2 regions of the Phyllobacterium sp. LjRoot231 genome follow, and region 2 is predicted to be linked to the other one. Evidence: predicted binding sites of a transcription regulator. Region 2 holds the regulator's gene; the other holds the start of a gene.
The links. Region 2 encodes LexA, which represses DNA repair genes until DNA is damaged. Its sites were predicted from a motif close to TGTTCNNNNTGTGTTCNG; they were not measured.

Region 1: a site for LexA is predicted at 1,553-1,570, ahead of ACSQ3H_RS01940 (ATP-dependent helicase). Genes of this name have one in related genera too.

What each region holds. Positions count from the first base shown of each region.
Region 1 is NZ_CAXUQT020000001.1:408,877-423,746, forward strand. Features, by position in the region: gene ACSQ3H_RS01940 (ATP-dependent helicase) at 1-1,520, opposite strand, end outside; gene ACSQ3H_RS01945 (hypothetical protein) at 1,746-1,868, shown strand; gene ACSQ3H_RS01950 (L,D-transpeptidase) at 2,496-3,092, shown strand; gene ACSQ3H_RS01955 (ABC transporter) at 3,295-3,417, shown strand; gene ACSQ3H_RS01960 (hypothetical protein) at 3,573-4,235, shown strand; gene ACSQ3H_RS01965 (protein-S-isoprenylcysteine O-methyltransferase) at 4,334-4,921, shown strand; gene ACSQ3H_RS01970 (hypothetical protein) at 4,932-5,714, shown strand; gene ACSQ3H_RS01975 (helix-turn-helix domain-containing protein) at 5,749-6,006, opposite strand; gene ACSQ3H_RS01980 (MFS transporter) at 6,294-7,511, shown strand; gene ACSQ3H_RS01985 (DUF982 domain-containing protein) at 7,647-7,901, shown strand; gene ACSQ3H_RS01990 (GMC family oxidoreductase) at 8,099-9,757, opposite strand; gene ACSQ3H_RS01995 (3-ketoacyl-ACP reductase) at 9,759-10,523, opposite strand; gene ACSQ3H_RS02000 (GMC oxidoreductase) at 10,741-12,264, opposite strand; gene ACSQ3H_RS02005 (ABC transporter ATP-binding protein) at 12,277-13,395, opposite strand; gene ACSQ3H_RS02010 (carbohydrate ABC transporter permease) at 13,400-14,281, opposite strand; gene ACSQ3H_RS02015 (carbohydrate ABC transporter permease) at 14,278-14,870, opposite strand, start outside.
Region 2 is NZ_CAXUQT020000001.1:3,108,995-3,123,864, reverse strand. Features, by position in the region: gene ACSQ3H_RS15390 (VOC family protein) at 1-196, opposite strand, end outside; gene ACSQ3H_RS15385 (CTP synthase) at 221-1,849, opposite strand; gene ACSQ3H_RS15380 (L,D-transpeptidase) at 1,995-2,669, opposite strand; gene secG (preprotein translocase subunit SecG) at 2,880-3,386, opposite strand; gene tpiA (triose-phosphate isomerase) at 3,500-4,264, opposite strand; gene ACSQ3H_RS15365 (peptidyl-prolyl cis-trans isomerase) at 4,417-6,306, shown strand; gene trpD (anthranilate phosphoribosyltransferase) at 6,319-7,338, shown strand; gene trpC (indole-3-glycerol phosphate synthase TrpC) at 7,341-8,159, shown strand; gene moaC (cyclic pyranopterin monophosphate synthase MoaC) at 8,156-8,650, shown strand; gene ACSQ3H_RS15345 (molybdopterin molybdotransferase MoeA) at 8,652-9,860, shown strand; gene ACSQ3H_RS15340 (Gfo/Idh/MocA family protein) at 9,852-10,907, opposite strand; gene ACSQ3H_RS15335 (ThuA domain-containing protein) at 10,907-11,689, opposite strand; gene ACSQ3H_RS15330 (TOBE domain-containing protein) at 11,728-12,078, opposite strand; gene lexA (transcriptional repressor LexA) at 12,237-12,953, shown strand; gene ACSQ3H_RS15320 (ComEC/Rec2 family competence protein) at 12,950-14,870, opposite strand, start outside.

The DNA.
Region 1 (14,870 bases), 2.7 Mb from region 2:
TCATGGATGCGTTCCAGATGCGGTTCGTACCAGAGCCGCGCCTGCTCGATTTCGGCCGGCCACCCAGCTTTCCCTGCACGGATTTGCTGCAGCGTTCGAACAAAGCCCATCCAGTCCTCGCCGGCACGCGGCGGCGCCGGAATATCGGTGAGTGCTGCGATGGGATCGGCATTTTCGGCCATCTGATCCAGCACACGTTGCGCCGAAGAGGGCCCGACGCCGGGCAGGAGCTGCAGTAAACGGAAACCGGCCACGCGGTCGCGCGGGTTCTGCGCAAAGCGTAGTGCTGCAAGCATGTCCTTTATGTGGGCGCTGTCGAGAAACTTGAGTCCCCCGAATTTGACAAAGGGTATGTTGCGGCGCGTCAACTCAACTTCGAGCGGTCCGCTGTGATGCGACGTGCGAAAAAGCACTGCCTGTTGTTTCAAGAGTATCCCGGTTTCGCGGTTTTCCAGCACATGTTCCACGATGTAGCGCGCCTGATCTGCCTCGTCGCGAACACTGACAAGTTGTGGACGCTCAGCCGATTGCCGTTCGGTCCAAAGGTTCTTGGTGAACCGTTCCGCGGCCAGATCGATGACACCATTGGCAGCAGCAAGGATGGTCTGCGTCGAGCGATAATTTCGATCGAGCGTTATAATGTCGGCGGATGGGCTGAATGCCTTGGGGAAATCCAGGATGTTGCGTACGGTCGCCGCGCGAAAGGAATAGATCGATTGCGCGTCATCTCCAACCACAGTCAGGCCTCGGCCACCCGGCTTCAGCGCAAGAAGAATCGAGGATTGCAGACGGTTGGTGTCCTGGTATTCATCGACCAATACGTGGTCGAACCGGCCGCCCATATCGTCGGCGAGCGATGAAACACTTGCCGTTTGGGCCCAGTAAAGCAGCAGATCGTCATAATCGAGAATGTTCTGCATCTGCTTTGCTTCGACATAGGCGGCGAAAAGCTGGCGCAGTTGCGCATCCCAGGTCGCGCACCAGGGAAAGAAATCCTTGAGCACTTCTTCGAGTGGGCGTTCCGAATTGACGGTGCGGGAATAGATAGCGAGACAGGTGCCCTTTGTCGGAAACCTGCTTTCTTTTTTGGAAAAGCCCAGCTCGTGCCGGACAATGTTCATCAGATCGGCAGAATCCTCGCGGTCGTGAATGGTAAAATCCGGGCTGAGGCCGATCTGGTCGGCATATTCGCGCAAAAGACGTGCGCCAATACCATGAAACGTACCCGCCCATTCCAGAGCGTCGACCATGACACCTGACTTCGCACCAAGTACCTGACCGCAAATACGCTCGACGCGACGCGACATCTCCGCGGCAGCCCGGCGTGAAAAGGTCATCAGCAAAATCCGGCGCGGATCAGCTCCATTCACGATCAGATGTGCGACGCGATGGGCAAGTGTGTTGGTCTTGCCAGAACCGGCACCGGCGATTACCAGAAGCGGGCCTGCCACCTGCCCTACGCCGTATTCCACTGCCATGCGCTGCTCGGCATTCAGTTTTTCCAGATAGGCAGCGCTCATATGATCCCCAAAGGCAGCCTGGCGAATCAGCTGCGAACAGAGAGTGAACGTAACATCGTGGAAATTGGTTGGGAAGATCAACCTTGAGTGGATCGCGGCTGTCGCGAATAGTGCGACCTGTTACGGCCATGAACCCGCCCAAATGAAACCATCAGTTCGCCGCAGCGTTCTGCTATTGCTGATCACTTTCAGCACATCGCTTTGGTCGCCGAAAGGATGACTCCCATGGTCGATGACTTTGACGAAGACGATGAAGATGCCTGGGCAGTTCACAACTCCCTCGGATGGTATCTCGGTGTATTTATCGCCGGGGTAATAGTGGCAGCGCTCGTCGCGTATTTTTTCTGAAATTGCTAAACATCCAATCAGAAGATACGTAATGGCGCTCGCGCCCAATGCTTTCGGACACTCTTTTCTAAGAAATAGTAGCGAGTAGCGGTTAATTGAAGCGATTATCGTATCTGTGCAAACTGGCATGGCTGATTGACCCCAGCAGAGGCCCGGTGCCCCATTTACCCCCTAGCCCCGCCGGGCCTCTCTCCCATGAACCTGCATATGATCATAAATGGATTCAGACGACAGAGACCCGCCAAAAACCGAGTATGAGCCGTATCTCACCCCGATGCAGCCCTACGTGGTGCTGTTCGTCGTGATAACTGCAGCGGTACTTTTCGCAGGTTGGCTGTTCAGCCGGTAAAGGTAAAATCCGGAGCATTGTACAAACAGGCTCCGCCGCTTTGGACGAAGCATGCGCCCGGGGAGCGGCGCCTTGTTGAGAAATGCCAGGATACCAATTCCAGCAGATGAGCATATAGCCCATGTCCTGAAGGACCAGCGTCCGAACAACGCCTGGTTGTCGCTGTTCTACGGTTGTGCATAGTCCATCACCCCCCGACGTGTGAGACTTGGCCAGCAGGTGTTGGAATGTTAGGGTGAACCTAATACGTGTCGGTCGGTGTCCGGGCAGGGGTCGCAATGGAAAATGTAAAGATTACGCGCAGGGGACTCCTGCTGGGCGGCGTGACGCTGATGGCTTCGGGATGCACGTCGACAGTACGACAGGCATGGGAGCCTATCTCCAGTGCCTTCTCAGGCAAACCCTACATGGATCCTCGTTTGAGGCGACAGCGTGTGCATTATACCGGAAGCGAGGCGCCTGGAACCCTCGTCGTCAACACATATGAGCGTTACCTCTATGCAGTCGAGGGAGACGGATGGGCGACCCGTTATGGCATCGCTGTCGGCGAAGAAGGACTAACCATGAAGGGCCGGGCGACGGTCGGGCGCAAAGAAGAGTGGCCCTCATGGACGCCCACTGAAAGTATGATACAGCGCAAGCCGCGCCTATGGCAGTATGCGGGCGGTGTCCCCGGTGGACCGAATAATCCGCTCGGAGCGCGCGCCCTTTATCTCTACCAGGGCGGACGCGACACCATGTTCCGCCTGCACGGCACAAACGAGCCCTGGTTGATAGGCCAGGCAGTGTCGAACGGGTGCATCCGCCTGACAAATGAGGACGCCATAGATCTTTATGATCGCACGCCTTTGGGGACACCAGTACTGATCATTTAATGATCTCGGTTTTGCCGAGCGTATCGCGTTGCTTGCCTCGCATGCAGGACATTGCTGACCACGGCGACCATCGGCACATTAACCCTGATTGTGGTAAATCGGACACAATCTGTGCGTTTCCTCCACCTGTCACTGGCGTTCACTACTATTTATGGTAGCATACCGTTGTTGGCCTACTCGCCTTTGAGGAAAGGATTATCAGATGAGAAGTATTCTGATCGCTGTAGTTGCCGTACTGGCGGTTGCTAGTCTAAGTGCCTGCGGGTCAATCGGAAAAGGGAAAGCTCCCCCGCCTGAGCCTGCTCCTGCAGTAATAACCAAATAACTGCCCTTCAATCCCGGTGGGGGAAGTGTCGCGTGATCCTTCCCCCACCGGCATGTGATCCGGACTAAGTCGGCTCACAAAATCGGGTGGTCACCAGTTGTTGGTAGCGGACATGGGTACCTGCATGTCTTCGCTCTTCGGAGTTCGGGAATGATATGGCGCTCTTCTGTGGTCGTCTATCGGTTGTGTTTCTCTTTGCCCTCGCGGTAGCGGGATGTGCGCCGGATGCGGCAATCAAGCCGAATGTCGTGTCCTATGACAATGAAGGCTCAGTGGTCGTCGCGACACTTTCGAATTCCAAGACACGAAACGGTGCCTTGGAAACAGCGGCAGCGCGACAGCAGCAAGGGCGGTATTTTATCGAGTTCCGCTCCCGTTATGCGCTCAGCTACGGCCATACCTATGTAATCTTCGGGCGGCAGGACAGTGCCGGCAGGATGATCGATCGCGAAGTAGCCGGTCTCCACCCGGCTTCGAATAGTGCCATCCCCTACGTTCTGGGGCACTACATACCGGTGCCAGCCGAGACCGGGGCGAGCGACGGCGATCTCGAAGACAAGTACAGGTCGGCAAGCTGGCGCGTTACGCTGAGCGAAACCGAATACAACCAAGTCGTTGCATTCATACGCAAACTGCAGGCCCGATCCCATCTATGGCAAGCGACGGTCTATAATTGCAATGCCTTCGTGGGAGAGATAGCGCGTTCCATGGGATATAAAACGCCCGGCATCTGGCTGCGCCCCCAACAATTCATAACCAGGCTTCGAGAGATGAACGGCGGTCCGAATGCAGTAGGGTACACGGGGCCTGCAGGTTAGATTTTGGTAGGCCGCTGCACCGAAGCCGGTGGTGCATCTTGAGCACGGCTTATGATGATTGCAGATCGCAGAAAAGGCGCCGGTGACATAGCGTGAGCATATCGATAGCTGCAGTTGGCGAGATCGTATGGGTGCTCGGCATCGTTGCTTGGTATGTCATCCGCTACCCCTTCGAACGCCGCGCCAAGCGCGTGCAAGTTGTAAGCGACGCCCGCTCGCTCTACGATATAGTCGGGCTTGTCTCGGCCCTCTTTGGTCTTGCGATATTGCCTGGGTTTTATGTCGCCACCGGTATTCCCCAAACCGCCGATTATCCCGCTAATGTGTGGGCGGTTACTCTGGGAGCGGTCATTTTCGGTCTGGCACTTTGGGTTTTTCGCATATCCCACAAAGAACTGGGCCGGAATTGGTCGATCACGTTGGAGATTCGTGAAAAGCATCAACTGGTCAGCTCCGGGCCTTACGCCATCATACGCCACCCCATGTACACCTCTTTCCTGCTTATGGCATTGGGCCAAGCCTTGCTGCTGTCGAACTGGGTTGTGGGTTTGGCTGGCTTAGCCGGTTTCGCAGTTCTTTTTTTCCTGCGAGTAGATGAGGAAGAGCGTATGATGTTGGAAAATTTCGGCCCTCAGTACCGCGCTTATATGGAGAGAACCAAGAGAATTATCCCTTATCTCTACTAGAGGTTACACGATGCGAGGCCGAGCCCTCAAGCTTTCAGCTTCCCGCCGCCTGGTCAACGACCTGATGAGGTTTTCGATCGGGATACCGCGAGTGACGGTGCAGCGTCACATGAATCTCGGCCCGCTCTTGCAGGCAAGAATGCCGCTAAATATCAAGCCCTCCTGGACGGTGCTCTTCTTGAAAGGCTATGCGCTTCTTGCTCAGGAGGCGCCTGAATTACGGCGCGCCTACGTAAAGTTTCCCTGGCCACGACTTTACGAATACCCTCTCAGCGTTGCCTCAATTGCTCATGAGCGCGAGCATGACGGCGAGCGGGTCGTACTCTTGAGCCTCATCAAGGACCCGGAGCACCGATCTGTTGCGGAACTTGAGGCGTTGATCCACGCGGCGCGGTCACGTCCGGTCCTTGAGGTGAAGGAGTTTCGCCGTGCGTTGAGCATTGCTCGCGTCCCGACACCAATCAGGCGGCTGCTAATGTGGCTCGGACTGAACATCGGTCGGCAAAGAGCAAACCGCTTCGGCACATTCCAGCTGTCCGTATATTCGGGCCTCGGGGCAGAGTCACTCAATCCGCTTACGCCTTTGACCACACTCCTCAACTACGGTCTGATCGGCCAGGACGGATCTGTGAATGTCCGCATTCACTACGATCACCGGGTCATGGATGGAGCCAACGTCGCGCGCGCACTGGTGAGGTTCGAAAAGATCTTGAACGGCACTGTCGCCGATGAAGTCAAACTGCTCTCGCAAGGCGCTACCGTTACCGCAAGGCAGGAGGATTCCAGCCGCTGATAATACGCCGGGGCGCATTTTATGGTAAAGGGCTCTAATGGCGCGACATTGGCTCCCCATGGCCGCCAACCTCAAGCTTCTGGGCGGCAATAAGAACTTCGAGCCGATTTCGAGCATGCAATTTCTGCATCAGGATCGTCATATAGTTCTTGACCGTCTTCTCTCCTATGCCCAGCCCCACGGCAATTTCGCGATTGGGAAACCCTCGCAGCAATAGCCGGACGATTTGCTCCCACGAACCGCATAGTCGCTTGCGGTCATTGCAGTAAAAGCCACCACTTTTGTGCCGCATTCCGACTTCAACTGCCTGCACCCAAAATTCAACCGAGGGGCGAGATTCTTGCGCCAGAATCGACCTTTGTTGCGTAAGAATCGGATAAAGTTACGCAGGAATCGAACTTTTCTGTTTGATTTCCGCGCTCGATCCGGCTGAGCGTCGGCAAGTCTTGCGGCTCGTTGCCGCTTCCCCCTCCAAGACGTTGCTATTGCCGCAATCCGGTGAAAAACTGGACGCCTATTCGCACTCTTGCAATGAGAGGCCCATCGGAAATTTTCCGGTGCGGAAATCTGATTCCCAGCATGACCGACATTGATGAACCTGGCTCCTCGAGTGAGTCACTCTATTGGCGGCAGAACCTCGTCGTCTGTCTGCTTGGCTCGTTTACCACAATCGTCGCGATGACGCTGATCCTGCCTTTCCTGCCACTTTACGTTGAACAGCTTGGCGTGAAGGACCATGCGGCGATCGTGCAATGGTCAGGCGTTGCCTATGGTGCAACGTTTTTCACCGCGGCGCTGGTCGCACCACTCTGGGGACGCCTCGCCGATCTCTATGGACGCAAGTTGATGCTCATCCGCGCCAGTCTCGGCATGGCCGTTGCAATGTCACTGATCGGCATGGCGACGGATGTCTGGCAGCTGGTGTTCCTGCGCCTTTTGACCGGGCTGCTCGGCGGCTATGCCTCGGGCTCCACAGTCCTGGTCGCTACCCAGACACCGAAAGCACGAACCGGTTGGGCGCTTGGCACCCTCGCCTCGGGCATCATGGCAGGCAATCTTGTTGGTCCGCTGATCGGTGGCGCGTTGCCGCCTCTGATCGGCATCCGCCAGACCTTCTGGCTGGCCGGGGGCGTCATCTTCATCACCTTTCTGGCAACAAGTTTTTTCATTAAGGAAGAACGCCGCCCGGCGAAATCGAAGGCTGACCAACAAAGCGGTGGCTGGTCGACGATTCCCGACAAGCGGCCCGTCATCGTGATGCTGCTCGCGGGAATGCTGCTGATGCTCGCCAATATGTCGATCGAACCGATCATAACGGTCTATGTGGCGCAACTGGTCGACAATCCGGCTCATATCACAATGGTTGCAGGAATCGTCATGTCGGCGGCAGCGCTCGGCAGCATTCTTTCGGCATCGCGTCTCGGCAAGCTTGCTGACCGCATCGGCCATTGGAACGTCATCGTTGCCGCGCTTGGCGTATCGGCACTCCTGTTGATCCCGCAGGCCTTCGTAACGGAGGGCTGGCAACTGATCGTCTTGCGTTTCCTGATGGGGCTTTCGCTCGGCGGGCTCCTGCCCTGTATCACCAGCGTGATCCGCCATAATGTTCCGGACCGCATTGCCGGCAACATTCTGGGCTACGCCACCTCCTCGCAATATGTGGGGCAGGTAATCGGGCCGCTTGCCGGCGGGTTCGTTGGCGGGCATTTCGGCATGCGCGCCGTCTTTCTCGGCACCTGCCTGATGCTTGGCGGCGGTGCACTCTACGGTTGGCTGGCGCGTCCGCGGGGACAGTAGCCCCCACTCCGGCGCGGATGGTCAAAAATATTTCTTCAAATTGTCATGGAACCGGACTCATACCGGACTCATTTCTGTGGTTGGCTGAGCAGCGCAAAACTGCTGCCAAACTATCCGACATTTATGGAGGAAGTGATGAACGACAAACGTTTTCCCATCCCGGTTATGATCACTCTTGGAGCTGCCGGTCAACGCGCAGTCACCAGTGTTTGGGAAGCGATCGAATGCCTGCGAAGTTATTGGCCCACCAAGAAAGGACCGAGCTATCGTCGGGCTTTGCAAGCCTGTCTTGATGCGCTTGATGGCTGGAAGCCCGCGCATAAGGCGCGGCATGCCTTTATCAGCGCCGCGCGCGAGGCTGGCGTAATTCTGGATACCAGACTGCATTAGTGGAAGTGGCGCCACTTTTACCCTCCCCCTTGTGGGGAGGGGCAGAGCGAAGCGACGGGGAGGGGCCTTTCTGACGCTCAAACAACACAGCCATCACCCTATTAACTATTGCAAAATAACCCCTCCCTGCTGCTACGCAGCCTCCCTCCCCACAAGGGGGAGGGTAAGCGGAGCCCCCCGCGTAAAAGTATCTCGCATCAGCGAATATCTGCTCGTGCCCGCGGGCGTTTTTCATTCATTTCATTGGAGAAGATCGCTGGCGGCAGCGGCGTCATTTCACGGATGATGTCCGAGCCTTTTTCGCCCATCATGATCGTTGGTGCATTGGTGTTGCATGACGGGACGCGCGGTATCACCGAACTGTCGCAGACACGTAGACCTTCAAGCCCCCGAACTTTCAGCTCGAGATCAACGACGGCCATGGAGTCGGTCCCCATCTTGCACGTACCGACGGGGTGATGGTCGGTCTTGGCATTGGCGCAGCCATAGTCGAACAGTTCCTCATCGGAATTGTATTTTGGCCCGGGCAGACGCTCCGCCATGATGAAGGGTTTCAATGCCGCCTGCTGCATGATTTCGCGTGCGAGCTTCAGACCCTCGATCGACATTTTTTGGTCGTACGGATCGCTCCAGTAGTTCGGATCGATCAGCGGCGCTGCGAACGGATCGCCCGATTGCAGGCGCACCGTGCCGCGCGAACGCGGATGCAGATAGGCTGAGTTCAGCGTGACGCCGGCATTTTTCAACCGTTCGACGCCCGCTTCGATGCCGGAGCCGAGGCCAAGATGGAACTGGATGTCCGGTGAGCGGGCTTTGTCATCGGCGTACCAGAAGCCGCCGGTTTCGAACAGGCTCGACGCCACCGGCCCGGAGCGGAACAGCACATATTGCAGACCGGCCCACAGTGTCCTGTGCAGCTTGGCAACGCCATCATAGGTGTGATCGCCGGTACATTCGCAGATGACGAAAAGATCGAGATGATCCTGCATGTTCTCGCCGACGCCCGGCAGATCATGCATCACCGGCACGCCGACGCTTTTCAGATGATCGGCGGGGCCGATGCCCGACTGCAGGAGAAGCTTGGGTGAGCCTATTGCGCCGGAGCTCACCAGAACCTCACGATTGGCGTGGACGACCTCACGTGCACTGCCGTTGATGATCTCGACGCCAATGGCGCGTTTGCCTTCGACGACGATTTTCGACACTTGCGCGCCCGTGCGGACGGTCAGGTTTTTTCGATCTTTTATGGGCGCGAGATAGGCCATCGACGCGGACGATCGGCGGCGGTCGCGCTGGGTCAGCTGGTAGAAACCGACACCAGCCTGCTGCTTGCCGTTGAAATCATGATTGTAGGGGATGCCGAGTTCCTGCCCGGCACGGATATAGGCATCGCAGATCGGCAATGTGGCGGCAGGCATGGAAACGCCGAGCGGTCCACCATAGGAATGATAGTCGTCGGCAAAGCGTTGATTGTCTTCGGCGCGCTTGAAATAAGGTAGCACGTCGCGATAGCTCCAGCCTGCGCAACCATCTTCCTTCGCCCACAGATCGTAGTCGGTTGCATTGCCGCGCGTATAAAGCTGCGCATTGATGCTCGAGCCGCCGCCGATAACCTTGGCCTGCGTATAGCGAAGGACGCGGTTCTTCATGTGCTTCTGCGGCACTGTTTCCCAGCCCCAACTGGCGACGCCCTTGGTCATCTTGGCAAAGCCCGCGGGCATGTGGAACAACGGGTTCCAGTCGCCACCACCAGCTTCCAGCAGCAGCACGGAAACCGCCGGATCTTCGCTGAGGCGATTGGCAAGGACGCAGCCCGCAGGACCGGCACCGGTGATGATGTAATCGTAAGTCGTCATTCTAGAGCCTGCTTATCGAAAGGGCGCCGTCGGCATTGATGACGGAGCCGGTGGCAAAACTGAAATCGCCGCTGGCAAGCGCGGCAACAATGCGGCCGAGATCATCCGGTTCGCCCCAGCGCTTCATTGGCACGAGACCGTCCCCGATAAGTTTGTCGTATTTCGCTGCAGCAACCGCTGTCATGTCGGAGCGAATGATACCGGGGCGCACATCGAAAACGCTGATACCCTGATCCGCCAGACGCAGCGCCAGACCTTGGGTAAAGGCGGCCAATGCCGCTTTTGTCATGCAGTAGTCGAGTCGCTCCGGCGAGGTCATCTTGGCGGAAACCGAGGTGATGTTGATAATCGAGCGTGGTGCGGACGTCCCCTGTTGGGTCAGCATTGCCTTCAAGACAGCCTGCGTGAAAAACACTGTACCGCGCAGATTGACGTCGAAAATGGCGTTATAGTTAGCTGGCTCAAGATCGAGGAAATCTCCCCGTACTTTCGAGCCGATACCGGCATTGTTGACGAGGCAATCGATGCGGCCGAACTTTTTAATGACGGTCTCGACTGTCGCGCCATGGCTTGCCAGATCAGCAATATCCGACTGGATAAACACCGTGTTTGCGCCCAGCTTTTGCAGCGCCTTTATCGCCGATTGGCTGGCCTCGTCATCGACAATATCGGTGATTGCCAGGTCGAAGCCTTTCGCGGCCAGCGCCTTGGCGATTCCAAGCCCGATACCGCGGCGCGCGCCGGTGACGAGAGCAACAGGTTTCATTGGGCAAGCTCCCTTGAGACGAAGCGACCGGCAAGGCGTACTGAAGGTTTAGCGCCCTTTACCCTCCCCCAACGTGGGGAGGGTCGGACCGCAGGTCCGGGGTGGGGGGAACACCGCAAGCCCCCCCACCCCGCTGCTACGCAGCGACCCTCCCCACGTTGGGGGAGGGTAAGGGACTGCAATGTTTGCGCATCGCGTGAAACCTGCAGCTTTTTCATCATGCAAGCTCCTTCTCGGCGATATGATCCGCCACACGCAACGCTTGCGCAGCAATGGTCAGCGCCGGATTGACGGCGGCTGAGGTTGGCAGGAACGCAGCATCGACCACGAACAGGTTGGGGTGCTGATAGGCGCGGCAGTAGATGTCGAGCGGCGCGGACGCCGGGTCGTCGCCCATGCGGATGGTGCCGCACTGGTGCGAGGGCGTCTTGCGATCGAAAGCCTTGGATAGCACCAGCGGAAAACCGGCCGCGCGCAGCACCGACTTGATCTGCGCGACCAGCTTCAGATGCGCCGGCCAGTTGCTGCGGATCCATTGCAGGATGATCCTGTCACCGTCGACGCGAACGCGACTTTCCGGCTTTGGAACGTCTTCGCTCATGGCGAGGAAATCCACCGTGTGGGCACAGAACCGATTCAAAATCCATTCCGGTACCAGCTTGAGGTCGGACTTCAAAACCGGTCCACTGATGCGACCGAGCAGTTGCACATTGCCGAGCGGCGCACCGCCTTCGCCATCGGAAAGGTAGAAATCATTGAAGCCAAACGTCTTCTGATAGACGGAATCATTCCTGAAGCGGGGATCGAAGCCGATGACCGCAGAGAGGTTGTGGTTCATGAAGTTGCGTCCGACTTGATCGGACTTGTTGGCAAGCCCGGCAGGATTGGCGTCATTGGCGGAACGCAGCAGCAGCACGGCGGACTGGACGGCACCAGCAGAAAGAACGACGAGCTTCGGTTGGATCACGTAGCTTTTGCCGTCTTTCTCGTAATGCACCGCGGAGATGGCCTTGCCGTCGGGTGCAGTTTCCAGCCGCGTGACCCGCGAATTGGCCTGCAGCCGGACATTCTCGTGTTTGAGCGCAGATGCCAAGGCTGTGGTCTCGGCATCCATCTTGCCGCTGAAACTGTCGGGATGCGCATCCCACGGCGTTTTTCCGTGCGACAGCCACGCATCGATATCGACACCGAGCGGCAAGGTCGATGGATGAACACCCGTTGCCTTCAGGCGCTCCCGCAAGGCAGCGATCGGCGCTTCATCAGGAACTGGTGGGAAATTGTACGGTGTCGAATGGAGCGGCTCCGTCGGGTCTTCGCCCAATTTTCCGCGAACCTGAAACAGAGCTTCGGCCTTGCCATACCAAGGCTCCAATTCCTCATAGGGAAAAGGCCAGGCAGGAGACACGCCTTCGAGATGCTGCATCTCTTCGAAATCCTCGGAGCGATAGCGCGTCAGTACCGCCCCGTAGAATTTCGAATTGCCGCCGACATTGTAGTAATTGCCGGGGTTGAAGGCGCGACCGGTCTCGTCGTACCAGTTTTCCCTGGGGCGGAAGAAGCCGCGCTGGAAAATCGCCCGGGGATCGCGGTTTTCGGGACGATCCGGCAGATGATCGCCCGCTTCGAGGATGAGGATGTCCGCACCGGAGGTGGCAAGTCCTGCCGCCATGGTCGCGCCGCCTATCCCCGAGCCTATGATGACAATATCTGCGGCTGTGTGCGGTTGCAGAACGGGGTTCATGAGTTCGATCGATCAGGCGCCGATACGCAGTTGCGATTGCGGATCGAAGAATACGGCCTTGTCCAGGTTGAAAGCGAGCTGTGTCTTCTGCCCCGGAACGATTTGCGCGTCAGCACGCAGGCGGGCAACGACTTCCTTGCCGCCAAGCTTCGTTACCGCGAACGTGTCTGAACCTGCCGGCTCAACCACTTCGATCAGGCACTCGCCTTCAACCAGCGAGCTCGCATTGCGGTCGGCGCCGTCCGGATCGGTCAGGGCTTCGGGACGAATGCCGAAGATGACATCCTTGCCGGCGTAGTTGATGAGAGCGCTGTTGGTGCTTTTGATCGGCAAGCGCAAAGGCGCTGCATCGGGCCGATCGAGCACGACATGCAGATCCGAAGCGCTACCTTCGATCTTGGCCTTGAGCAGGTTCATCGCCGGTGAACCCATGAAATCGGCAACGAAAAGATTGGTCGGGTTGTTATAGATTTCCGCCGGAGTGCCGAACTGTTGAAGCACGCCATCCTTCAGAACTGCAATCTTGCTGGCAAGCGTCATCGCCTCGATCTGGTCGTGCGTCACATAGACGATCGTCGTCTTCATGCGCTGGTGCAGGCGCTTGATTTCCGTACGCATATCGACGCGCAACTTGGCATCGAGGTTGGAGAGCGGCTCGTCGAACAGAAACACCTGCGGGTTGCGCACAAGCGCGCGGCCCATGGCGACACGCTGGCGCTGGCCCCCGGAAAGCTGGCTCGGCTTGCGGTCGAGCAGATGGCCGATCTGCAGCATATCGGCAACCTGCTTGATGGCCTTTTCGCGCTCAGGCTTCGGGACGCCGCGGATTTCCATGCCGAAGGCAATATTGCCGCCAACAGTCATGTTCGGATAAAGCGCATAGGACTGGAACACCATGGCGATATCGCGCTTGGAAGGATGCAGCCCGCTGATCGACTTGCCCTTGATGGAAATATCGCCGGAGGTGATCGGCTCCAGCCCGGCAATGGTGTTGAGCAAAGTGGATTTTCCGCAGCCGGAAGGGCCAACGAGCACGAGGAAACCGCCCTCGTCTATCTCGATGTTGATATCCTTGAGGATTGGCACATTGCCATAGGATTTATGCAGGTCTTTGATCTGGAGAAATGACATTGATTTATCCCTTCACGGCGCCGGACATGAGGCCGCGGACGAAATAGCGTCCGGAAACGATGTAGACGATGAGAGTTGGCAGCGCCGCGAGGATCGCGCCGGCGAAATGCACGTTGTATTCCTTCACGCCCGTCGACGAATTGACGAGGTTATTGAGCGCGACCGTCATGGGCGTGCTCGAGAAACCGGAGAAGGAGGCACCGAACAGGAAGTCGTTCCAGATATTGGTGAACTGCCAGATGACGGACACGACGATGATCGGACCCGATGACGGCAGAAGGATGCGGCGGAATATCTGGAAGAAGCTCGCGCCGTCGATCTGAGCCGCGCGAACGAGCTCGGTCGGGAACGCCTCGTAATAGTTGCGGAAGTAGAGGGTGGTGAAGCCAAGGCCATACACGATATGGACGAGGATCAGACCCTGGATCGTCCCGGCCATGCCGAGCAACCCGAGCATGCGCGCCATGGGAATGAGCACGATCTGGAACGGTATGAAGCAGCCGAGCAGCAGCATGCCGAACATCAGATTGGAGCCACGGAACTTCCACTTGGTCAGGACATATCCATTGAGCGCACCCACAACCGTGGAGATGGCGACCGCAGGCACGACCATGAGGATCGAATTGATGAAATAGGGTCTGAGGCCTGTCGGTTGTACGCCGATCTGTGCCGTCGACCAGGCGGAAAGCCAGGGCTGGATGGTCCACTCATGCGGCGGCGAAAGCATGCCGCCCTGGCGGATCTCGTCCAGTGTCTTCAGCGAGTTGACCAGCATGACGTAAAGCGGCAGCAGGTAATAGAAGGCGAACAGAAACAACGCTGCGTAGATCAGAACGCGCGTCAGCTTGCCGCTGGAAATTGCGTTGTCCGGGCTTTGGGCGCTCATTTGTTGCCCCCTCTTATTTCCGAATAGAGATAGGGAACGATGATCGAGAAGATCATGATCAGCATGATGATGGCCGATGAGGCGCCGATGCCCATGGAATTGCGGGTAAACGTATAGGAATACATGAAGGTCGCGGGCAATTCCGTGGCCTGGCCCGGTCCGCCGCCTGTCAGCGCGATGACAAGGTCATAGGCCTTGATGGCGAGGTGGGCGAGAACGACGAAGGCCGAGAGGAAAACCGGGCGCATCAGGGGAATGATGATGCGGCGATAGATCGTCCCGGTGGAAGCGCCATCGATTTGCGCCGCCTTGATGATCTCATTGTCGACGCCGCGCAGGCCGGCAAGGAACATGGCCATGACGAAGCCGGATGATTGCCACACGGCGGCAATGACCACCGTATAGATCGCCATCTTCGAATCCTTGATCCAGTTGAAGTGAAAACTCTCCCAGCCCCATTGATGCATGGTGTTTTCAAGACCGATGCCGGGATCGAGGAACCATTTCCAGGCAACGCCGGTGACGATGAAGGATAACGCCATGGGATAGAGATAAATCGGGCGCAAGAACCCTTCGATGCGGATCTTCT
Region 2 (14,870 bases):
GGCCTACCGCCAGAAACTCGAGAAAGCTGTCATCGCCAAAATAGACGCAAGAGTTTTCCGTGCCGAATGGATGCTTGCCGACTGGCGCGACGACGAAGCCCAGCTGCTCCAGTCGCGCGCGTGCAACGTCCAGGTCCGCAGTCGGCAGGACAAGGTGATCGATGGGACGCTGGGTGCGAGGAGATGAAATGGTCATGTCAAATCGCCCCAACGATTTTTGTCACACAAGCCGGTTCTGCGCCATTGCCGCATTGATGAATGAGGCAAACAGCGGATGCGGTTCGAATGGGCGCGACTTCAATTCCGGATGGTACTGAACGCCAATGAACCACGGATGATCCGGATATTCGATGGTTTCAGGCAGGACGCCATCTGGCGACATGCCTGAAAACACCAGACCGCAGTCTTCCAGGCGTTCTTTGTAGTCGATGTTCACTTCGTAGCGGTGGCGGTGGCGTTCCGAAATATCGGTCGATCCGTAAATATCGGCAATGCGGGTGCCGGACTTGAGCAAGGCCTCATAGGCGCCAAGCCGCATGGTTCCGCCAAGATCGCCCGATTGCGCCCGCTTCTCCAGCATGTTGCCCTTGAGCCATTCCGTCATCAGGCCGACGACCGGTTCGCTGGTAGGCCCGAATTCGCTCGAGGACGCCTTTTCGACGCCCGCCAGCGATCTGGCTGCTTCGATCACTGCCATCTGCATGCCAAAGCAGATACCGAAATAGGGCACCTTCTTCTCACGCGCGAATTTCGCTGCCAGAATCTTGCCTTCCGAACCACGTTCGCCAAAGCCGCCGGGCACAAGAATGCCATGGACTTTCTGCAGATAAGGCGCCGGGTCTTCCTGTTCGAAGATTTCCGATTCGATCCAGTCGAGATTGACCTTCACCTTGTTGGCCATGCCACCATGGTGCAGCGCTTCGATCAGCGACTTATACGCATCTTTCAGGCCGGTATACTTACCGACAATGGCGATCGTCACTTCGCCTTCCGGATTGTGAATACGCTGGCTGACTTCATCCCAACGCTCCATGCGTGGCTTCGGCGCAGGGTCGATGCCAAAAGCGGCAAGCACTTCGGAATCAAGACCTTCCTTGTGATAGGCCATCGGCACGTCATAGATTGTGTCGACATCGAGCGCCTGAATAACTGCCGACGCACGGACATTACAGAACAACGAAAGCTTGCGCCGTTCCGATTCCGGAATCTCGCGATCCGCACGAATCAATAAGATATCCGGCGCGATGCCAATCGACCGCAATTCTTTGACCGAATGCTGGGTAGGCTTGGTTTTGAGTTCGCCCGCAGCCGGAATGTACGGCATCAAGGTCAGGTGGATATAAACAGCGGTGCCGCGCGGCAGATCATTGCCAAGCTGGCGAATTGCCTCAAGGAAGGGCATCGCTTCAATATCACCGACGGTACCGCCGATCTCGCACAGGACGAAATCATAATCATCATTGCCTTCGACAATGAAATTCTTGATCTCGTCGGTGACGTGCGGGATCACCTGAACAGTCGCGCCGAGATAGTCGCCACGCCGTTCCTTCTCGATGATATTCCGGTAAATCCGTCCGGTGGTGATATTGTCCTGCTTGTTGGCGGGACGCCCCGTGAAGCGCTCGTAATGACCAAGATCGAGGTCAGTTTCAGCGCCATCGTCCGTCACAAAGACCTCGCCATGCTGATATGGCGACATCGTGCCGGGGTCGACGTTGAGATAAGGGTCGAGCTTGCGAATCCGCACGCGGTATCCACGAGCCTGGAGGAGAGCCGCCAAAGCGGCAGCAGCGATGCCTTTTCCGAGGGAAGAAACCACGCCGCCAGTGATGAAAACATATCGGGCCATGGGCTTATCTCGTTAGTCCTTTGCAAGTGATTTGGCCACAAAAAAATCGGCCTGAAAGCCGTTTTCCCCGTCCCAATCATTTTTCATTTCAAACGAAACGGCCAGACGCAAGGTCTGGCCGTTCCAACGAATTCAATAGTAGTTCTTATAGAACAATAACTTCCGTGCCAATGCTGACGCGGTTGTAAAGATCGATCACGTGATCATTGACCATGCGGAAACAGCCGTTCGATGCGGAACTTCCGATGCTCGACGGCACGATAGTCCCATGAATACGGATATGCGTGTCCTTGTTACCCTGCGACAGGTAAAGTGCGCGCGCACCGAGAGGATTGCCTGGGCCGCCATCCATGCCGTTTTCATATTTGGCATAGTGGGCAGGCTCACGTTCGATCATCTCCTTGGTCGGAATCCAGCGTGGCCATTCGCGCTTCGTCTGGACGGTCGCCGTTCCCTTGAACTCGAGCCCTTCCTTCCCCACCGCAATGCCGTAGCGGCGGGCCGTGAATGGGCTCTCGACGAGGTACAGGAACTTTGCCTTCGGATCGATCACGATCGTGCCTGGCTTATAGCCTGTGAACTCGACGTCCTGCGGCATGTATTTCGGGTCGATCCCGTATTTGTTCTTGGCTTTGACCGGTTGTGCCGGCTTGCGGACTTCAGCCACTTCGATCGGCTGTACGGCCGCTTGAACATCGGTCTTATCATTTCCGCCAAGACCGAAGGGATTCAGAATTTTTTTAATAATTGGCTCGGCAGATGCCGGGCTGGACAAGGCCAGGACGGACATTCCGATGAGCAGAGAGCGACGTGACAGCATAGTTTTAAAGTTCCCGCATAGATTGCATAACGCCATCAGCAGCGTTTGCGAGGCCCCAAGGCCAATCTGATATCGCGATATCCGAAGACCGGGTTTTCCTCAATGCAAATCGCTGTGAAGAATAGCACAGATTGATTCTTCACATCAAAGGGTTGCGGAAGCGCAACACATTTTATGCGCTTCCGTCAATGAAACGATCAGCGGTCCGAATTACTGCGAATTCGGGACCGGATTTGCCGGCTGCGCGGGCGTCGCTGGCGTAACCGGAGCCGTTGGCGCAGGCAGTGTTGATTCGGGCGCAGCCGGTGCTGTTGTGCCGGGCGCTGCGGAACCTGCAGCCGGCGGGGCGGCTGGCGTGTTGGAGGCCGGCGGCGTTGCATTATTTGATGACGGTCCGCCGAGCTGGTTGAGAATGCCGCCGCTTGTCGGAGGCTGCTGGCCTGCAGGCTGGCTGCCTGTCGTCGTAGGAATACGGTTGAGAATGTCAGTCGGGTTTTCACCATAGCGGGCCATGATGCCCAGCGCCAAAGACGTAATGAAGAAACCCGTTGCAAGGATCGCCGTTGCCCGTGTCAGCACGTTTGCAGCGCCGCGAGCCGTCATGAAGCCGGAGCCACCACCAATTCCAAGACCGCCGCCTTCGGAGCGCTGCATGAGCACGACCCCAACAAGGGCAAGTACAATCAGAAGATGAATGACGATGACGACGGTTTGCATGGGGTATTTTCTGCTTTCTAGGGGTCGGACGCGGCTCTTTACACCGTATCGGCCAATAAACCAAGCCCGTCCGGCGACAGTTTTCTTGCCGCTGACGCGGTTACTCGCAACCTTCACAAGGAATGGTATGCCTCACAAATGGCGAGGAAGTCCGCTGCTTTCAAGCTCGCGCCACCGACAAGCGCGCCGTCGACATTTTCAACGCCCAGAAGCTCCACCGCATTGGCTGGCTTTACTGACCCGCCATAGAGTATGCGCATCTTCTCGCCATCGACACCGAAATGCCTGCTCAACGCGGAGCGGATCGACGTATGCACTTCCTGTACATCCGCAGCGGTTGGCGTCAGACCGGTGCCAATGGCCCATACGGGCTCGTAAGCGATGATTGTGTTTTGCGCATTGGCGCCATCGGGAATCGACCCGGCAAGCTGGCTGCCAATTATGTCGAGCGTAGAACCTGCCTTGCGCTGCGCTTCTGTCTCGCCGATGCAGATGATCGCCACAAGTCCCGCTTCCCAAGCGGCCCTCGCCTTTGCGTTGACCATTTCATCCGTTTCGCTGTGATCCGTCCGGCGTTCCGAGTGTCCGACAATGACATGGGATGCACCGGCATCTTTCAGCATATCCGCCGAAATGTCGCCCGTATGCGCCCCTGATTTCTTTGCATGACAATCCTGTCCGCCAATACTCAAGGCTTCACCATCGACGGATTGGGCAGCACGGAAGACAAGAGTTGCTGGCACGCAAATCAGGGCGTCAATTTTCTCGCCAATTGCAGAATTCGGCCGGTTGACGATGATACGCAGTTGCTCAAGCGACTCCCCGGTACCATTCATTTTCCAGTTACCAGCAACGAGCGGACGAACATCTGGGGTCATTGAGCGTTCCTTAGGCGATTGTTTTGGCAATTTCTGAGGCATTTGCTTGTCTGAGTAGCAAATTCACTCGATAAAGCAATCGACACAAGCCTTCCATGACGCTATTCCCCTATGGATTCAATTAAGCCTCTTTACTGATACGGTGACTTTTAATGCTCGACTCTCTCCGCAATGTTGCACAGACCTGGGTGGTCAAAGTGCTCATGGGCCTTCTCGTGATCAGCTTTGCCGGTTGGGGTGTTTCCAACACGATCCTTGGCGCCATCGGCGGCAGCGCAGCCATTCGCGCCGGACATTCCGAAGTGTCGCCGGTCGATTACCGCTTGGCCTATGACCGTCAACTTGCCGCACTGTCGCAGCGTTTCGGCCAGCGCCTGACGCGCGAGCAGGCAGATGCTATCGGAATTGGTCATCAGGTACAGGGGCAGTTGGTTGCTGGAGTCGTTCTCGACGAACAGGCGCGCACCATGTCGCTCGGCCTGTCAAAGGATCGCCTGGCACAGCTCGCAGCCGAAGATCCGGCATTCCAGGGCGCCGATGGCCGCTTCAATCCTGCGCAGTTTGATATGGTGTTGCGCAACGCCGGAATGAGCCCGCAGAACTATCTCGACAATCGTGCACAGGTCGCACGGCGTCAGCAGATCGTCGAAGCCGTCGCCGATGGCGTCAAGGCGCCGGATACGCTGCTTAAAGCGGTTGCTCTTTACAAAGGAGAATCACGCACAATCGATTACGTCGCCATGCCGAAGAGCTTCGTCAGCGATATCGCCGATCCGAGCGATGCGGATTTGAAGACATATTTCGATGCAAACAAGGAAGTTTACGGCGCGCCGCAATACCGCAAGATCAGCTATGTCAAGCTTGAGCCAAAGGATATCGCCAACCCCGCCTTGGTGACCCCCGAAGAGATCAAGGCCGAATACGATAAGAACCTTGCGCGCTATTCGACACCGGAAATGCGCACCATCGAACAGTTGACGTTCGCAAATGACGATGCCGCCAAGGCCGCGCACGACAAGATCGTTGCCGGAACCAGCTTCGACGATATCGTCAAGTCGGAAGGTAAGACGATGGACGATGTTCGTCTCGGAACTTTTCCAAAAACCGGTCTGCCCGACCAGTCGATTGCCGATGCGATCTTTGCGCTTCAGGCAAACGGCGTCAGCGACGTGGTGAAGGGCGCATTTGGGCCGGTTCTCGTTCGCGTATCGGCTATCAACCCGGAAGTCACCAAGCCTCTCACCGAAGTCGAGAAGGATATTCGTGAGACTATAGCTTTGACACAGGCAGCGTCCGCGATTGCGGATGTGCATGATGCCTATGAGAACGCGCGGGCTGATGGCGCAAGCATGGCAGAGGCTGCAGCAAAGCAAAACCTCAAGGTAGCGACGATCGATGCAGTCGATTCGACTGGACGAGGACCGGACGAGAAAGACATTCCGAACCTGCCATTTGATGAAAACCAGCTGGCAGCAATCTTCCAGGCGGATGTCGGGTTCGACAATGAGCCATTCAATCTCGGGACAAACAGCTATCTCTGGTACGATGTTGATAGTGTAACGCCTGCACGCGAGCGCCCGCTCGATGAGGTGAAGGCGCGCGTTGTTGCGGCATGGAAAGCGGCCGAGGCCGAGAAACGCCTAAACGAGAAAGCCGAAGAAGTGCGTAAGCGCGTCGCTGCCGGAACTTCGCTCGACGATATCGCGGCCGAGTTCAAATTCACCAAGGATACGAAACGCGGCATTACGCGTCAGAGCAAGGATGCCGATCTCGGTGAAGGCGGCGTCGCATCGGTCTTCGATGGTCCGGAAGGGCTTGTCGGTGTGACGGAATCGGCGTCAGACGGCTCGAAACTCATCTTCAAGGTCACCGAGTCTATCGAACCGGCGAATGTCGGACCGGAAACCCTGACGACTGTGGAACGAGATGCCTTCGGTTCTCGTATTGCCGACGATCTGCTCGATCAGCTCGTGGCGCAATTGCAGACTGTTTATCCAGTTTCCATCAACCAGACCGTCATCAATCGGGCACTCGCACGTTAGGTCAGGCAGAAAATGGCTGAATTAAAGCGTTTCATCGGCATAGCGGCTGCAGGCAAGGCGCTCTCGCAAGAGGAAGCCGTCGAGGCTTTCGACATCATGATGTCGGGACAGGCAACGCCGGCGCAGATCGGTGCCCTGCTGATGGCGCTGCGGGTCCGCGGCGAAAATATCGACGAGATCAGCGGCGCTGTCTCTGCCATGCGCTCCAAAATGCTGAGGGTCACGGCTCCTTCAAATGCCATCGACATTGTCGGCACGGGTGGCGATCAGTCGGGTTCCTACAACGTCTCGACCTGCGCTGCATTCGTTGCCGCCGGTGCAGGTGTTCCCGTCGCCAAGCATGGCAATCGCGCCCTGTCATCGCGTTCCGGCTCGGCCGATACGCTGGCAGCGCTTGGCATCAACATCGAAATTGGCCCCGAACTGATTACCACCTGCATCGAACAGGCCGGGATTGGCTTCATGTTCGCGCCGATGCATCACCCGGCAATGAAGCATGTCGGCCCGGCGCGCGTCGAGCTTGGCACCCGTACTATCTTCAACCTGCTTGGCCCTCTGACCAACCCCGCAGGCGTCAAACGTCAATTGGTCGGTGTCTTTGCACCCGAATGGGTCGAGCCGATCGCGCACGTCCTGAAAAATCTCGGATCCGAAGCCGTTTGGGTCGTGCATGGCGATGGTCTGGACGAAATCACCACAGCCGGCGTTACCAAGGTAGCAGCGCTGGAAAACGGAAAAGTTCGTACCTTCGAGATCGATCCTGAATCGTATGGCCTGCGTCTTGTCGATCCACAGGATTTGAAGGGTGGAACGGCTGATGAAAACGCCGTCTCCCTGCTTTCGGTGCTGGATGGGGCGCACGGCGCTTACCGTGATATCACCCTGTTCAATGCTGGCGCAGGGCTTGTAATTGCCGGTGTAGCGCCCGATCTCAAAATTGGCATCGAAATGGCTGCACACTCGATCGACAGCAGTGCTGCGCGAAATGTGCTAAAAAAGCTGGTTCATGTTTCCAACAGCGAGGCGCTTTGACCATGGTTGATATTCTTCGCAAGATCGAAGCCTATAAGCGCGAGGAAATCGCCGCGGCCAAGACTTGGGTCACACTTGATGATCTGAAGGCGCAGACAAAAGACCAGGACTCGCCGCGCGGTTTCCTTTCGGCACTGCAGAAGAAACGCGCCGCGGGAGAGTTCGCACTTATCGCCGAGATCAAGAAGGCAAGCCCGTCGAAGGGCCTGATCCGTCCGGATTTCGATCCGCCGGCATTGGCAAAAGCCTATGAGACCGGCGGAGCCGCGTGCCTTTCCGTGCTGACCGACGCGCCATCGTTTCAGGGCGCTCCGGAATTCCTGCAAGCCGCCCGGGCCGCGACCAAACTGCCTGCCCTGCGCAAGGATTTCCTCTTCGACACCTATCAGGTCTACGAGGCGCGCAGTTGGGGCGCCGATTGCATTTTGATCATCATGGCAAGCGTCACCGACGATGTAGCCAGAGCGTTGGAAGAGACAGCCCTTGGCCTCGGTATGGACGTACTTGTGGAAGTGCATGACGAGGCGGAACTCGAGCGCGCGCTGAAACTGAATTCGCCTTTGCTCGGCATCAATAATCGGGATCTGCGCACGTTCAACGTTGACCTGGCTGTCTCGGAACGGCTGGCGAAAATGGTGCCATCAAGCAAGTTCCTGGTCAGCGAGAGCGGCGTTTTCACGCATGCCGATTGCCGGAGGCTAGCCAAATCCAACATCGGTACATTTCTCGTCGGCGAAAGCCTCATGCGTCAGGACGATGTGGCGACGGCAACGAAAACCCTATTGCAGGGCACTGCAGAAAAGCAGACAGACGCGGCATGACAACACCCAAGCTTACGCATCTCGACGAGACGGGTGCTGCCCACATGGTCGATGTCGGCGGCAAGGCTGAAACGGAGCGGGTCGCCGTTGCTGAAGGCTCGGTAAGAATGCGCGCGGAAACGCTGGCGCTTATCAAATCCGGCAATGCCGCCAAGGGCGACGTGATTGGAACGGCGCGGATCGCCGGCATCATGGCAGCAAAAAAGACCCATGATCTTATCCCGCTTTGTCACCCGCTGCTGTTGAGCAAGATATCCATTGATATCGAAGCCGATGATGCGCTGCCGGGCCTGCACGTCGTCGCAACGGTCAAATTGACCGGCAAGACCGGTGTCGAGATGGAAGCGCTGACCGCCGTTTCTATTGCATGCCTGACCATTTACGACATGGCGAAAGCTGCAGACAAGGCAATGGTCCTCCAGGATATCCGTCTTCTGCAGAAGACCGGCGGCAAATCCGGTGAATGGTCGGCCATAGCGAGCGAGAACTAGAATGTCAGGACTTCTTCCGGTTGACGAGGCACTAAGGCGTATTCTCGCCAGTGCACAAACGGTCGAACCCGAAACTATTCCGCTTGCCGCCGCCGGTGGTCGTGTTCTCGCTGCTGATCTTCATGCCAAACGGCAGCAGCCCCCCTTTGCAGCCTCCGCTATGGACGGATACGCCGTACAAGCTGCTGACGTGGCGAGCGTTCCGGTCACGTTGAAACTGATAGGTCAGTCGGCAGCAGGCCATGCATTTTCCGGTACTATGAATGCGGGTGAGGCCGTCCGCATTTTTACGGGCGCACCGGTTCCCGAAGGCGCGGACAGTGTTGTCATCCAGGAAAACACGATTCCGGGAGATCGCCAGGTCGAGATCACCGAAACCGTCACGTTCGGCAGGAATATCCGCAAAGCCGGTCTGGACTTCGAACAAGGCGATCTGCTGCTGGAGACGGGACGGGTTCTTGACCCGGCTGCGCTTGCCCTCGCCGCTGCGGCCGATCACCCTACTCTCGAAGTGTTTCGGCTGCCTCGCGTGGCAATTCTCGCGACTGGCGACGAACTGGTTACGCCCGGTGAGAGTTATCGACCGGACCAGATCATCGCTTCCAACAGTTATGGACTCGCTGAGATCGTACGGCAGGCTGGGGGCGTGCCGATTGATCTTGGGATAGCCGAGGATCGGCTCGAAGCCTTGAGCGATGCGCTCGATCAGGCTGTGGCGGCCAAAGCCGATATTCTGGTTACGCTTGGCGGTGCTTCGGTCGGCGATCATGACCTCGTTCAGCCGGCACTCGCTGCCAAGGGCATGGAACTCGATTTCTGGAAGATCGCGCTACGTCCGGGCAAGCCGTTGATGTTTGGCCGCCTGCAGGACATGAAAATCCTTGGCCTGCCCGGCAATCCGGTATCAAGCCTGATTTGCGCGCATATATTTCTGATCCCGCTGATCCACGCCATGCTGGGCTTGCCCCATGCGCCGGATCTGCGATCGGCAGTCCTTGGAACCGACATGGGCACCAATGACCAGCGTCAGGATTATATCCGCGCCCGCATTACCAAAGGCGCGGACGGACAACTGATTGCGACCCCGTTCGCTGTGCAGGACTCGTCCATGCTGAAGTTTCTGGCGGATGCCAACGGCCTGATCGTCCGTGAACCGCATGCGCCCGCCATCAAGGCGGGAGCGGCATGCAGCGTTATGATGCTACGCTGACCCTTCCAGCCGGTGCTCCTTGCGGTCGACCTCTGTGACGGTGGCGAGGTCGATTGCCTTCTGCAATTTGGCCGCGTGACGGAATGACGGCTCCAGCGTCCGGCCCTGCCCCACGGCTTCGACAAAGCGCTGGTAATTGGTCGGCACCGGCTCGACATCGATTTCCTTCCAGGTCGCCGTCTCGATATCGTCGCCAAGACAAACGAAAAGCTTCGATCCATCATGGCGATGCTGGATCTCGAACGAGCCCTTGTCACCATAGACACGCAAACGCAGTTCATTCACATGCCCGGTGGCCCAGCGGCTTGAATGTACAACGCCCAAGGCACCGTTGGTGAAGCTCACCGTCATGGTGAAACTGTCGTTCGCATCGAGTTGATACTCGCCGATCCTGTTGCCGTCTGCTTTGTCAAAAGCTTTCAGACGGCAGAAAACCTCGTCGATTTCCGTGTCGGTGGCATAGACGACAAAATCGAGAATATGGACGCCGACATCGCCGAGGGTTCCGTTGGATCCGTGCTGTTTCGACAAGCGCCACAGCCATTGGCTTTCCGTGCGCCAATCGCCCCAGACTTTTGATACCAGCCAGCTTTGCAGGTAAGACGCCTCGACATGCCTGATCTTGCCAATCTGCCCGCTTGTCACCATCCGGCGGGCAGTTTGCAACTGTGCTACGTTGCGATAAGTCAGGTTGACCATGCCGACCAGATTGGCCTTTTCGGCGGTTTCGGCCATTTCCATGGCATCGTGAAAGTTCGTCGCCAGTGGCTTTTCGCAAAAGACATGCTTGCCGGCGGCAAGACACTTCATTGTTGTGGAATGATGGGCGCTGTCGGGTGTTACATTGGCGACAGCGTCAAACTCACCCCAGGCGAGCGCATCTTCAAGTGACGTAAACGCCCGCTCGAAAGAGTATTTATCTCGAAACGCCTCCGCCCTGCCCTTGTCGACGTCAACCGCACCGGCGAATGTGACACCTTCAATATCGATAAAGTTTCTGGCGTGGGCGCTCGCCATATGGCCAGTCCCCAGGATTAATAGACGCATCAACGAAAACCTTCCTCGCCGGACTCGTGCAAACTGCCGCCGCGTGCCGTGATCGGCTCCAAAGCTTTCTCAACCGGCACATTCGGCGCCTCCGTGATAGCCGGAAAACGCAGCGGATTATACGCCCAGTTCACCGCATTGCGCAGCACCAGTCCCACCGTTTCGTCATGATAAGTCGGATAGGTTTCATGTCCCGGGCGGAAGTAGAAAACATTCCCAGCACCTTTTCGATAGGTAAGCCCTGAGCGAAACACCTCGCCGCCCTGGAACCATGATACGAAAACAGTCTCCAGCGGTTCGGGTACCGAGAACGGTTCGCCGTACATTTCCTCATTTTCCAGCTCGAAAAATGCGGGCAAACCCTTAGCGATGGGATGGCCGGGATTGACGACCCAGAGGCGTTCCCGCTCACCCGCCTCCCGCCAGTTCAAAGCGCAGGGTGACCCCATCAATCTTTTGAAAATCTTCGAAAAGTGCCCCGAATGCAGGACGATCAGTCCCATGCCTTCCCATACCCGCTTGGCGACGCGCTCGACTATCTCGTCGGCAACATCGCCATGCGCGCGGTGCCCCCACCAGACAAGCACATCGGTCTCCTCCAGCACCTTGTCCGTCAGGCCGTGTTCCGACTCCTGCAGAGTGGTGGTTTTGATGCTGAGGTTGGTATCGCTCCTCAAAAGCTTGGCGATCTGGTTGTGCATGCCTTCCGGATAGATGTCGGCAACGGTTTTATTGATCTGTTCATGGACGTTCTCGCCCCAGATAAGCGTGCGAATTGCCATTGGACTTTCCTTGTCTCATGTTTGATGCGGAGATTTTGTCAATTTGCCGCCGGGCGGCCCGATTGGTCAAAACGGTGGATGTTGTTGTTAACGGGCGTAACGCAAAGCAGTTCCCCAGGTTGTTGATGGGCCGAGCCATCCTGCCGCACGACCAAGGGTTCCTTTGCACCGATATCGATATAGAGGAAGCTCTCAGATCCAAGGTTTTCCGCTAACAGAAGTTTGCCCTTCCACAGACCGTCCTTGTCCTTGATTTCCAAGTGTTCCGGACGCACACCCAATATATCGGTCTTGTAAGCGCCTGCGAATTCCGCGGTCAGGAAATTCATCTTGGGCGAGCCTATGAAACCGGCGACAAAGATCGATTCCGGCTTTTCATAAAGCTCCAATGGCGCCAATCCAGCGGCCCGCCGGTTATTCCGGCTAAATAACGGTCAAGTGCGTTTCTCGGCTCGCATACACCACATATTAATCCTTGTAGAACACAACTGGAACAGATAGTGTTTGTTCTGGTTTTGTTTTTCCGATTCCACGCAAAGGATCGCCGATGCTCACGCGTAAACAACATGAACTCCTGCTCTTCATCCACGAGCGTCTGAAGGAAACGGGCATACCGCCTTCATTCGACGAGATGAAGGATGCATTGGATCTTGCATCGAAATCCGGCATCCACCGGCTGATCACTGCGCTCGAAGAGCGCGGCTTCATTCGCCGGCTTGCAAACCGTGCACGAGCGCTGGAAGTTCTGCGCCTGCCCGACTCGATCGCTCCCGGCCTCAACGCCCAACGAAAATTCTCTCCGAGTGTCATTGAAGGAAGTCTTGGCCGGAATGTCGCTCCGCCGCGACAAACACGCCAATCCGACGACTCGAATGGTTCAACCGTGATCAATATCCCGGTCATGGGCCGCATCGCCGCTGGTGTGCCAATTTCCGCAATTCAGAACCAGACCCACATGATCGGCCTGCCCCCGGACATGATTGGTAGCGGCGAACACTACGCGCTCGAAGTCAAAGGCGATTCGATGATCGAGGCCGGGATTTTCGATGGCGATACCGTCGTGATCAAGCGCGGCGATACCGCTAATCCCGGCGAGATCGTTGTTGCGCTGGTTGATGATGAGGAGGCAACGCTCAAGCGCTTTCGTCGTAAAGGAGCATCGATTGCCCTCGAAGCGGCGAACCCGGCCTACGAGACACGCATTTTTGGTCCGGATCGCGTTCAGGTGCAGGGAAAGCTGGTCGGTCTTATACGACGATACTAGCAGTCAGCCGATTTTTCACAGGCTGCCGCCTCATCGCTATCAGCGTTCACACGTTTACGGGATTTGTAGTCCTCGATATTGCGGGCGGCGCGGGAGTAGGTCCGATAGGTGTTCCAAGGCCGGTCCGGCGGCCCAACGGCGTAGTTGATGCTGGCAGACCGGAGTCGTCGAAGGCGGGAATCGTTTGCTTCGGCAAGGACCACTTCTGGTGATTTATTCCTGGCGATTGTCGGGGGTAGCGGTTCGGGCGGTTTTAAAGTTATTTCCGCAGTTCCATGCAATGCCAAATCACGCTTGGTGAGCACCAGTGTGTTCTTGTCCCCGCAGATTGTCGGTGCGCCGGCAAAGGCCAGGATGACAATGTCCCCTTCCCCACAAGCCAATACGGTCTGCTTGCGATCGTCCGTATAGGCGATTATCAATCCGCCCGGCTCTCGTGCGGTACAAAGTTTTTCAACACATTCAAACTGCGTTTCTTTGGAAAGCGCACCAGCCTTCAGCGGCTTTACCACCTCGTTTATCCCATAGCCCTGCTGCCAATTGTTTAAACTGAATGCACTGCCGGCCGTGCGATTGATTGCGAGATCTCTGTCACCCGTGCGCAATGCGACCAGTTTTCCATCCTCCGAAACGATAATGCCGGGCTCTTGCGCTCGGAGCATGAACAACGCTGCGGTTGCGAGGACGGGTATACTACAGAGGCGCAGACGCGTTGAAAGAAACAGGAGCAAGATAAGACCAACGCTCATAAGGACCAACGTGCCCTGTGGCATCAGGCCAAGATTGCCGCTTGGAGAGCGCGAAGCGACCATTTTTGCAATAGCGATGACGATCTCGATCCCCTGTCCCATGACCGTAAAGGGTAGCCAATCCAGATCGAATGGCATGGCCAGCAAACCGAGCACTGCAAACGGCATGACAAACACTGAAATGACCGGAAGCGCGAGAGCATTGCCGACAAGCCCGAAGGGCGCGGTATTGTTGAAATGATAGGCCGCAAATATTGAGCTTGCGGTCCCGGCAACCACTGATGTCATGGCAATCGCACCGATATGGTTGATGGCCTTCAGCGGTAGAGCCAGAAGCAAATGATTGGACACACCTCTCCGGAAGGCGCGCCTGCCCTGCCGATGCGACCACCAGCTATAAAATGCGATCAAAGCGGCGGTTGCCGAGTACGACATCTGAAAGCTCGGTCCGAGAATTTCGTGCGGCGAGATGGCAATGGTAATCAACGCTGCAATGGCGAGGTTGCGCATCGATATCGCCGCCCGGTCGACGGTCATGGCTAAAAGCATGACCGCGAGCGTTACAAAACTGCGCTGGGCAGCAACATCGGAGCCTGAAAGCAACAAATAGAATGCGGAACCCATGAGGGCGATCACCGCCGAGAATTTCTTCACCGGAAACCGCGCCGAAAATCCGGGAAAGAACGCCATGATCGCGCGTAGCGAACCGATGATCGTTGCGGCTACCAGTGCCATGTGAAAACCGGAGATCGACAGGATATGCGAAAGTCCACTCAAGCGAAAAGCGTTGTTGGTGTCATCGCTGATGCCATCGCGCTGCCCTGTGATCAGCGACGCAGCGATGTCACCCGGTTCGCCTCTAATGTTGCGCAGGATGCGCTGGGTGAGTTGTTGCCTGATATTTGCGATCGCCATCAATGTCGTCGCAACTGGCCCTGTGTCCAAAGCCACAGGCACTGTTTCAAGCTTTCCCAGCAAAAATCCGCTGGCGCCGACGCCCCGGTAGTAGTTGTAGAAGGCGAAATCGTAATTGCCCGGACGCACTGGGCCTGATTGCGGCCGCAGATGGACGAGGCCGGCGAGACCGTCGCCAACCCTCAGGTCGCGAGGAACTGATCTGGCTGAAACGGTGATACGATCCGGTCCGTATTGCAGCGCCGGGCGTGCC